2 regions of the Shinella yambaruensis genome follow, and region 2 is predicted to be linked to the other one. Evidence: riboswitches for the same ligand, from Rfam matches in the RefSeq annotation. Region 2 holds a riboswitch; the other holds the start of a gene.
The links. A riboswitch is a leader RNA that binds a small molecule or an ion and turns the genes downstream of it on or off. The one in region 2 is predicted to bind cobalamin.
Positions count from the first base shown of each region.

Region 1: another riboswitch for cobalamin. It lies ahead of WMC41_RS25285 (ABC transporter substrate-binding protein); the one in region 2 lies ahead of metE (5-methyltetrahydropteroyltriglutamate--homocysteine S-methyltransferase).

Region 1 is NZ_CP150639.1:621,586-627,160, reverse strand. It holds gene WMC41_RS25295 (ABC transporter ATP-binding protein) at 1-130, opposite strand, end outside; gene WMC41_RS25290 (FecCD family ABC transporter permease) at 127-1,155, opposite strand; gene WMC41_RS25285 (ABC transporter substrate-binding protein) at 1,152-2,195, opposite strand; cobalamin riboswitch at 2,353-2,586, opposite strand; gene WMC41_RS25280 (MurR/RpiR family transcriptional regulator) at 2,613-3,467, opposite strand; gene WMC41_RS25275 (polyamine ABC transporter substrate-binding protein) at 3,524-4,594, opposite strand; gene WMC41_RS25270 (ABC transporter ATP-binding protein) at 4,759-5,575, shown strand, end outside.
Region 2 is NZ_CP150640.1:416,299-421,000, forward strand. It holds gene WMC41_RS27780 (acyl-CoA thioesterase) at 1-215, opposite strand, end outside; gene WMC41_RS27785 (acyl-CoA thioesterase) at 234-680, opposite strand; gene metE (5-methyltetrahydropteroyltriglutamate--homocysteine S-methyltransferase) at 704-3,055, opposite strand; cobalamin riboswitch at 3,157-3,371, opposite strand; gene WMC41_RS27795 (aromatic ring-hydroxylating oxygenase subunit alpha) at 3,445-4,674, opposite strand.

The sequences.
Region 1 (5,575 bases), on a different replicon from region 2:
GGCTGGTCTTGCCGGAGCCGTTCGGGCCGATGATGCCCAGGAACTCGCCAGGGTGCACGTCGAGCGAGACATCCGACAGGATGGTCGTGCCGCCGGCCGACCAGGAAAGGCCTTTTGCCGAGAGCGTCACAGGGCCGATCTCCTCTGGCTGAGGATGAGCGCGAAGGCCGGTGCGCCGAACAGGGCGGTGATGACGCCGATGGGCAGCACCTGGCCGGGGATGATGATGCGCGACAGCACGTCCGCGGCGATCATGAAGATGGCGCCGATCAGCGCCGAGGCGGGCAGCAGCAGCCCGTGCCGGACGCCGACGAGCATGCGCGCGACATGGGGAATGACGAGGCCGACGAAGCCAATCGAGCCGACCATGCTGACCATGCTGGCGGTCATGACGGCGGAAACGGCGATCAGCACGACATAGACGCGGCGCACCGGAATGCCGAGCGAGGCCGCCGATTCCGTGCCGAACGTGAAGGCATCGAGCGCGCGGGCATGCCAGAGGCAGACGAGAAGGCCGAAAAGCGCGACCGGCACGGCCAGCCCGACATCCGGCCAGCGCACGCCGGAAAGGTTGCCGAGCAGCCAGAACATGATGGCGCGCGCCTGCTCGGCATTGGCCGCCTTGGTGACGATGAAGGAGGTGAGCGCGTTGAAGAGCTGCGACCCGGCGACGCCCGCCAGGATGATCGCGCCCGTGCCGCGGCCGGCGCGCACGGCGAGCGCGCTGACGAAGCCGAAGGCGATGAGCGCGCCGATGAAGGCCCCGATCGGCAGCGTCAGGAGACCGGCGCCGAAGCCGAGGATCGCGATGCTCACCGCCCCTGTCGAGGCGCCGGCGGAAATGCCGAGGATGTAGGGATCGGCCAGCGCATTGCGCAGCAGCGATTGCAGGATGACGCCGGAAAGCGCCAAGGCCGAGCCGCAGCAGGCGGCGACGATCGCGCGGCTCAGCCGGTAGTTCCAGACGATGCCCTCGTCGATCGGCTCAAGCGCATAGCCCGCCTGCCACAGGCGGTTCGCCAGGGTCTTCGCCACGATATCGAGCGGAATGGCCGTCTCGCCCACCGCCGCGCCCACCCCGAGCGCGGCGGCGAGCAGCACGAGCGCCGCGAAGGCGGCACCCGCACGAAGCAGGATGGGGCGATCGGCCGTCACTTTGCGAGGCCAGCCTTCTCGACGGCGTCGGCGAGCACCTCGATGCCTTCGATCGTGCGGATCGTCGGGTTCATCGCCTGGGCGTCCATGTCGACGACATGGCCGTTCTTGACGGCCGGCATGAGGCTGGCGACCGGATCCGACTTCAGGAACTGGTGCTTGACGGCGACATCGTCGGCCGGGAAGCGGCGGCGCTCCATCTTGCCGGCGACGATGATCGTCGGATCGGCCTTGGCGATGGTTTCCCAGCCGACCGTCGGCCATTCCTCGTCGCTCTCGATGACATTCCGGATGCCGAGCGCCGACAGGATGTAGCCCGGCGCGCCGTTGCGGCCGGCGACATAGGGGTCGATGTCGAGTTCGGCGCTGGAGAACCAGAAGACGGCGGAGAGCTTGCCGTCCGCCGAGGCGATCTTCTGGCGCGCCGCCGCCTCGCGGGCCTTGAGGTCGGCGATGACCTTCTCACCTTGTTCCTGAACATCGAAAATCTGCGCCAGCTCGCTGATTTCCTTGTAGATCAGGTCCATGGTGAAGACGGTCTTGCGCACGCCGTCGCCGCCGCCGGAATTGTCCTTGCCGACGCAATCGGCGGGCGAGGTATAGACCGGGATGTTCAGCTCCTCGAACTGTTCCGGCGTCGCGACGATGCCCTCCGGGCCGACATGCCACTGGAACTGCGCCGTCACGAGGTCCGGTTTCTTGGCAACGACGCTCTCGAAGCTCGGGTCGTTGTCGGCAAGGCGCTCGACCTTGGCGTTGACATCCTCGTAACCGGCCAGAACCGGACCGATCCAGACGGCCGTGCCGACCATGCGCTCGCCGACGCCGAGCAGGTAGAGGATTTCCGTCGTGCTTTGGCCGAGCGAGACGGCGCGCTCCGGCGCCTTTTCGAACGTCACGCTGCGGCCGCAGTTTTCCAGCGTCAGCGGATATTGCGTCGCGGCCGCCCGCACGGCGCCCGAGGACAGGACGAGCACGGCGGCGCCGGCCAGCGCGGAAATGAAGGTTGCGGCGCGTGCGGCCGCAGGCAGAGTGGTCATGGGTGTCTCCCGGATGAGTGAAAGCGTGCGGGCTCAGCCGACGCGCCGACAAAGGCGGGTCGATTGCGGTCGGGAGAAAACGAATGGGATTCCGCCGTCGCCGGCAGCCAGGGTCGTCATAGGGTCTCCTGTTCCGGGCATCCCCGCCCGTGACTTGGAAATTGGCTCGACGACGGCAGGTCTCCTGGCTCACGGATATCTGCTGCCTGTCTGCCTTCCCGCGGGGAAACCGCAGTGGCATGACGCGAAGACGCGTCCTAAGGACAGGCGGCAATCCGCCTACAGTTGCGGGGGCAGCCACGGAATGGGTCCCTGTTGGGCCGTCCGCACCGTGTTCCCTATTAATCCCCTGGGAGTCATCCTTCGGGGAACCGTCTCCCCATCCTTAGTCCGCCGTGCTCGGCAGCGTCAAGGCGCTCAGCTCTCGAAATCCCCGAAGACATCCTGGAGGCGGGTGAGCGTGTCGACGCGCTCGCTCACCTCGTCGCCCTTCAGGACGATGATGTTGCTGAGCATGAGGTCCATGACGGCGGTCATGGTGGCCGCGCCGTCCCAGAGCGGCCCGTGCGAACCGGGCACGATGAGGCAGATGTCGGAGACCTCCGGCCCCCAGGGGCAGAACTCGTCGGTAAGCAGAACGACCTTCACGCCGGCCCGCCGCGCCTCCAGCGCGAGCGGCCGCGCCTTGGCGGCAAAGCGGCGCACGTCATGCAGGAAGAGCAGCCGTCCCTCGACGGAGCCGTCAAGCAGTTCCGCATAGGTGCCGTTGAGGCCGTCGACGAACTGCACGCGCGGGCGCGTATAGGAAAGCTGGCTGGCGAAATACTGGGCGATGCCGCGCACGTTCTGATAGGCGGCGACATAGACTTCCGTTGCGCCGATCAGCGCGTCGATCGTCTGCTGCCATTCCGGCGCGCTGGTGATGGCGTAGATCTGGCCGAGATTGTCGATCTGCTGCTGGATGAGGCCGGCAAGAAGCTTTCCCTCCTTGCGGTCCTGCTCCAGCGAGGCGACCGGCCCCTTGACCTCCCAGGCCGGGTTGGAGCCGCCGCGGCGCAGTTCGCTCTTCAGTTCGTCGAGCCCGTCGAAGCCCATGCGGCGGAGATAGCGCCCGATGGTCATCGGCGAGACCTGGAGGCGCTGGGCGATGGAGCGCGCCGTCTCGAAGGGCAATTCGGCGATGTTGCGCTCGATATAGTGGGCGATCAGCCTGTCGGATTTGGAGCGCCGGAGGTCGTCGGACTGAACGAGCTTCAGAATGCGTTTCGACACGTCGCCCCCTTCTCCAAACTCCCGCCCGCCGAAAGACGGGCGGGGATCGCGCGCGTTCACTGCGCCGTCTTGATGCGCGTCCAGACGCGGTCGAGCTGGCGCAGCGCCGGGCCCAGGTCCTCGAAGATCTGGAGACGCGCCATCGTCTCGGCCGGCGGGTTGATTTCCTTGCTATTTTTGATCTTTTCCGGGGTCAATTCCCGCGCCGGCACGTTGGCCGTGCCATTGGTCTGCTGCGCGACGTTGAGCGCGGCGATTTCCGGGCGGGTGTAGAACTGCAGGAACTTGATGGCGTTCTCCTTGTTGGGAGCCGTCTTCAAGACGCAGACGTCCTCCTGGTACATGGTCGCGCCCTCCTCGGGGATCACATAGCCGAGGTCCTTCTCGTCGCCGAAGACGTCGACCATCGCGCCGACGAAGAAGTGGCCGGCCGCGACGTCGCCGGATTGCACCATCGGCCGCGTGTCATAGGTGAAGGCCGCGACATGGGGTTTCATGGCGATGATCGTCTCGGCGGCCTGCTGCAATTCCGCCGGATCGGTGGAGTTGATCTTGTGGCCGTTCAGCATGAGGCCGACCGCCAGCACCTCGCGCATGTCGTCGAGCAGGGTGAATTTCAGCCCCTTGGCCTTCACCGTCTCGATCAGGTCCTTCCAGCCCGTGACGTCCTTGCCGAGGATCGTGCGGTTATAGAAGATGCCGACCGAGCCCCAGGCATAGGGCAGGCAATATTCGCCCTTCGGGTCGCTTTTCGCGCGCAGGAAGGCGGGATCGATGTTCTTGAAGCCCTCGAACGTGTTGATGTCGGTCTTTTCCAGAAGCTCGAGCTTGGCCATGATGTCGTGCATGTGCACGGAGGGGAAGACGATATCGTAGCCCGTCGCGCCGCCCTGAATCTTCGCCAGCATTTCCTCGTTGGAGGAATAGGTCGAGAGGTTGACCTTGATCTGGGTCTCCTCCTCGAACTTCTTCAGAACCTCCGGATTGATGTATTCGCCCCAGTTGTAGATGTTGAGTTCGGCGGCGCTTGCCATGCCCGCCGTCGCCACGAGGGCGGCGAGCGAGAGGGCGGTGCGGCGCGTCCATGCCCCAAGGCCGGATGCGCCGGCGCGATAAGACTTCGTCATCGAATGATCTCCTCTGATGGTTTGGCCCGTCGTGGCCCCGGTGCTTTCCTTTGCACCGGATGTTCCCGTCCCGGCTTCTTTCGGCCGTTGACTTGGATGGCTAAATGGTATCCAACTATCGAAATCGCACAAGCGTTATTTTAATAACATTTTGGGGAACGACGATGCGAGATTCGATAGTCCGCCTGGAAAAGGCGGCGAAAGCCTTCGGCACGCCCGAAGGACAGACGGTGACGGCGCTCGACGCGATCGACCTTACCGTGCGCCGCAATGAATTCCTGACGCTGCTGGGCCCGTCCGGCTGCGGCAAGACCACCCTCCTCCAGGCGATCAGCGGCTTCGTGGAGCTCGATTCCGGCCGCATCCTGATCGACGGCGAGGACATGACGGACCGCCCGCCCTATCGCCGCCCGGTCAATACGGTGTTCCAGAACTACGCCCTCTTTCCCCATATGACCGTGGGCGAAAACACCGGCTATGCGCTGGAAGTGGCGGGGATCGCGCGGCCGGAGCGGGCCAAGCGCGTCGCCGAAGCGTTGCGCATGGTCGGCCTCGACGGCATGGAGGGCCGCAAGCCGCGCCAGCTTTCCGGCGGCCAGCAGCAGCGCGTGGCGCTCGCCCGGGCCATCATCGCCCGCCCGAAGCTGCTTTTGCTCGACGAACCGCTCTCCGCCCTCGACAAGAACCTGCGCCAGGCCATGCAGATCGAGCTGAAGACGCTCCAGCACGAGCTCGGCATCTCCTTCATCTTCGTCACGCACGACCAGCAGGAGGCGCTGACCATGTCGGACCGCGTCGCCGTCCTTTCGGGCGGCCGCATCCAGCAGCTCGATACGCCCCGCGCCATCTACGACCAGCCGAAGAACAGTTTCGTCGCCACCTTCGTCGGCGCGAGCAATCTCTTCGAGGGCCGGGCGGAGGGCGCGCGGCTCGTGACCGGCGACGGCCTGTCCATCGCCCATGCGAAACCCGGCGCAAGCG
Region 2 (4,702 bases):
GTCAGGTCTTCCGACCAGAGCTCGACCGCGACGGTCATCGACGTACGCCCGACGCGGGTCACGGTGGCCATCGTATCCACGATCGACCCCACGGCGACCGGCGCACGGAAATCGACCCGTTCGGAGGCGGCAAGCACCGTGATGCACCGGCCGTGGCGCGTGGCGGCGACGAAGGCGGCCTTGGTCATGGCGGCGAGTGCCTCGCCGCCGAACATGCGGCCGGAACTGTTCGCCTAGTCGGCGAAAACGATATCGCTCGTGCATGTCCCGCGACCGGGCGGCTCCCGCATGTCCGCCAGCGGCGGCAGGCACCAGCCCGGCGTCCTGCCTTCCGGAACCGCCACCATGCTGAAGCTGCCGCGCGTGCACAGCCGCCGTTCGCCGCTGACGAGGCCTTCGGCGACCATCTCCACCTCCACCGTCATCGAGGTGCGGCCGACACGCGAGACGCGGGCCACAAGCTCGACCAGCTCACCGACGCGTGCGGGGGCCTGGAAATCGACGCGATCGACGGATGCCGTCACGAAGGGCACGCGCCCGTGGCGGGTCGCGGCGATGAAGGCGATGCGGTCCATCAGCGCCAGCCCGGCGCCGCCGAACAGCGTTCCGTGATGGTTGGTATCCCCCGGGAAGACAAGATCGACGAGACGGCTGGGCGATGCCGGGATTGCTCCCGGCATCGCAGTGTCTTCAAGCGCACGCTTCATTGCGCCGCCACCGCCGAGCCGTCTTCGCCCCGCAGGCGGCGCGCGGCCTCCACCATGTTGACGAGCGCCGGCCTGACCTCCTCCCACTTGCGCGTCTTGAGCCCGCAGTCGGGATTGATCCAGAGCTGGCGATCCTCGAGACGCCGCCGGGCAAGCGACAGGAGATCGGTCATCTCCTCCACGTCGGGCACGCGCGGCGAGTGGATGTCGTAGACGCCCGGGCCGATTTCGTTCGGATACTGGAAGTCCCTGAAGGCATCGAGCAGCTCCATCTTCGAACGCGAGGTCTCGATGGAGATGACGTCGGCATCCATGGCGGCGATCGCCGCGATGATGTCGTTGAACTCCGAATAGCACATGTGGGTGTGGATCTGGGTTTCGTCGGAGACCCCGGAGGAGCAAAGGCGGAAGGCCTCGACCGCCCAATCCAGATAGTGCTGCCAGTCCTTGTGGCGAAGCGGCAGGCCTTCCCGGAGAGCCGCCTCGTCGATCTGGATCATCTTCGCACCAGCCTTCTCCAAATCCACGACCTCATCGCGGATGGCGAGCGCGATCTGGCGGCACGTCACGCTCCGGGGGATATCATCCCGCACGAACGACCAGTTGAGGATGGTCACCGGCCCGGTCAGCATGCCCTTCACCGGCTTGCCGGTGAGCGACTGGGAATATTGCCACCAGCGCACGGTCATCGGGTTCGGCCGCGAGACGTCGCCGAAGATGATCGGCGGGCGCACGTAACGCGAACCGTAGCTTTGCACCCAGGCATGCTGCGTGAAGGCGAAGCCCGAAAGCTGCTCGCCGAAATACTGCACCATGTCGTTGCGTTCGAACTCGCCGTGAACAAGCACGTCGAGCCCGATCTCTTCCTGCCAGCGGATGGCCGCCGCCGTTTCCTGCTGGAGGAAGGCTTCGTAGTCCTTGTAACTGAGCGTGCCCCTGGCATGGGCGGAACGGGCCTTGCGGACGTCGCCGGTCTGCGGGAACGAGCCGATCGTCGTGGTCGGGAAGAGCGGCAGCTTGATCGTTTCCGCCTGGACCTGCCGGCGCGCCTCAAAGGCGTGCTTGCGGGCCTTCATGCCGGCGTCGATGCCGGCAATGCGCCCCTGCACGAGCGGGTCGGTCACTTTCGGCGAGGATGCACGGGCGGCGATAGCCTGCGAGGCGCTGTCGATGGCGTGCCGGACGGCATCCCTGCCCTGCGCAAGCCCCTTGCCGAGCGTCGAGAGCTCGCCGAGCTTCTGCGTGGCGAAGGACAGCCAGGACTTCAGGTCGGGGTCGAGTGCCGTTTCCAGTTCAAGGTCGATCGGGACATGGAGGAGCGAGCACGAGGCCGCGACCTCCACCAGTTCACCACCGCGCCCTTCCACGAGCGGGGCCAGCCGGTCGAGAATGGCGGCAAGGTCCGCCCGCCAGATGTTGCGCCCGTCAACGACGCCGAGCGACAGGACCTGCCCGGGGCGAACGGCGCTTGCGACCGCGTCGAGCTGTTCGGGCGCGCGGGCAAGATCGATGTGCAGGCCGGCCACCGGCAGCGCGGCCGCTGCATCGAGATTGTCCGCAAGCGCGCCGAAATAGGTCGTCAGCATGACCTTCAGGCCGGGCGCGGCCTTGGCCAGGGCCTCATAGGCCAGCTTGAAGGCATGGCGCTCGCCCTCCGTCAGATCGAGCGCCAGGATCGGCTCGTCAACCTGCACCCAGTCGGCGCCCGCAGCGCCCAGGCGGCGGAAGAGTTCTTCGTAGACCGGGAGCAGCCGCGTCAGGAGGTCGAGCGGCTTGAAGGTCGAAGGCCGCGCCTTGGCGAGCTTGAGGAACGTGACCGGGCCGAGCACCACCGGGCGCGTGTGGATGCCGAGGGCCTTGGCTTCCAGGAAGTGAGCGACGGGCTTCTGCGTGGTCAGCCTGAAGACCTGGTCTTCCGCGACTTCCGGAACCATGTAGTGGTAGTTGGTGTCGAACCACTTCGTCATTTCCAGCGCCGGAACCCCGTGGCCGTGACGGGCGTGGCCGCAATCCGCATGGCCGTCGCCCTGGCTGCCGCGCGCCATGGCGAAATAGAGGGACAGCGGCACCTCCCCGCCGTCCCACCCATAAACATGCGGAATGGCGCCGACCATGACGGCCGTGTCCAGAACGTGATCGTAGAAGGAGAAATCGTTGGAGGGGATCCGCGTGATCCCGTGTTCCTGCTGAAGCTTCCAGTGTTCGGCACGCAGTGTCTTCGCCGTTTCGATAAGTTCGGTGTCCGGGATCCTGCCGGACCAGAAGGCTTCGAGCGCAAACTTCAGCTCGCGGTGGCGGCCGATGCGCGGAAAGCCCAGAGAAGCGGTCGCAAGAGATTGATGTGACATTGTCATACCCCATTGGTTTCTGGGGGCATGGGTAAAGCGGACGCGTGCAGGCCCGCCGTCTTGTCGGGCAGGTGCAGCAACCACCGGGACACCCCGCCCGTGGACGTTATTTCGTCTTGGCAGGTCTCCTGGCTCACGGGTCATCGCCGCTGTCCGTCTTCCCAAGGCTCTCGCCTCAGTGACATTGCTGGACAGCGGCTCGCCGCTCACAGTTGCGGGGGCAGCCCCGGCATTGCCGAACGATCGGCGCACCGGATTCCCTCTTAGCCCTGAAGCGGACACACCGCCCCAGGGAACCACGACGCGACGACTTCACGCCATCACGGACGGATTGTCAATAGACATAAAGAAATCTTTATATCTTTATTTATCTGGCTGCGCCAAAATTCTCAGGGGCGGCTGATCTCGTCGAGATACCAGCCGATGTAGCGCAGCTCGTTGTGTTCCATCGGCGCGATAGGGCCGGGCACGAAATAGTGCGATTGCACCCCGCGCGCCGTATGCTCGATGATCGCCTTGTCCTCCGCCGTCGTGACCTTCCAGAGCCAAGTCAGCTTCGCGAGGTCGTAGTCCCTGCCTTCCTCCGCCTTGCCGTCGACGAGCCAGATCAGTTCCATCTCGCAGCTTTCCGCCGTCTTCGGAATGAAGCGGTAGATCATGCCATGGTCCGGATAGCAGACGAGGAAGGTCGTGCCGCCGAGATGGATGGAGGTGACGCCGCCGTCGAAACCGGTGAAGCGCCCCATCAGCGGCGCGACCGCCCTACCGTCCTCGCTGCCGCTCTCCACACCCTCATAGAGCGCGTAGCGGAAGGCGTGGATCGCCTCGCGGCCTTCGCGCGAGGTCTGCCAGTGATTGCCCGAGCCGACCTCGATGCCGAGAGCGCAGGTGCGCTGTTCCATCGCGGCATTCATCGCCTCGATCATGTGCAGCGGCTGCTCCAGCGCATGGGTCTGCGAATATTCGGGATGCGCGGGACCGCAATGATAGCATTCGACATAGTTTTCGACGGCGAGCTTCCAGTTGGCGGCAACCGGGTAGCTTTCGCGGTGGGCAACCTTGGCGCTTCCCCAGCCATACTGGCCACAGGTCGCATGCAGGAGGTGCTCGACCTCGGAAAACGCCAGCGGCACCTCGGCGAAGGAGATGAAGATCAGGCCTTCCACGACGCGGACATGCAGCGTCTTCAGCCCATGGTCCTCCCGCCTGAAATCCTTCGGCATCAGGCGCGCGGCGCGCAGGCTGCCATCATTGCCATAGGTCCAGGCGTGATAGGGACAGACGAAGACCCGCGCATTGCCCTTCGGCTTCGTGCAGACCTCCGCGCCGCGATGGCGGCAGACATTGAGCATGGCATGGATCGAGCCATCCGGCGCGCGGGTGACGATGACCTGCTCGGTATCGATGCGGAAGACCTCGAAGTCGTTCACGTCGGGGATGACGCTCTCGTGGGCGATGCAGTGCCAGTGGCGCCGGAAGATGCGCTCCATGTCGCGCCGGTAGATTTCCGGATCATGGTAGAATGGGCGGGCGAGACCATGGCCCGGCCGGTGCCCGGCAACAAGCCGGTCGATGAAATCAGCAGTTTTGTCGATTAAGGCTTCCGCGGTCGTTACCATGTTCGTTTCCCATAAATACCGGCTTTTG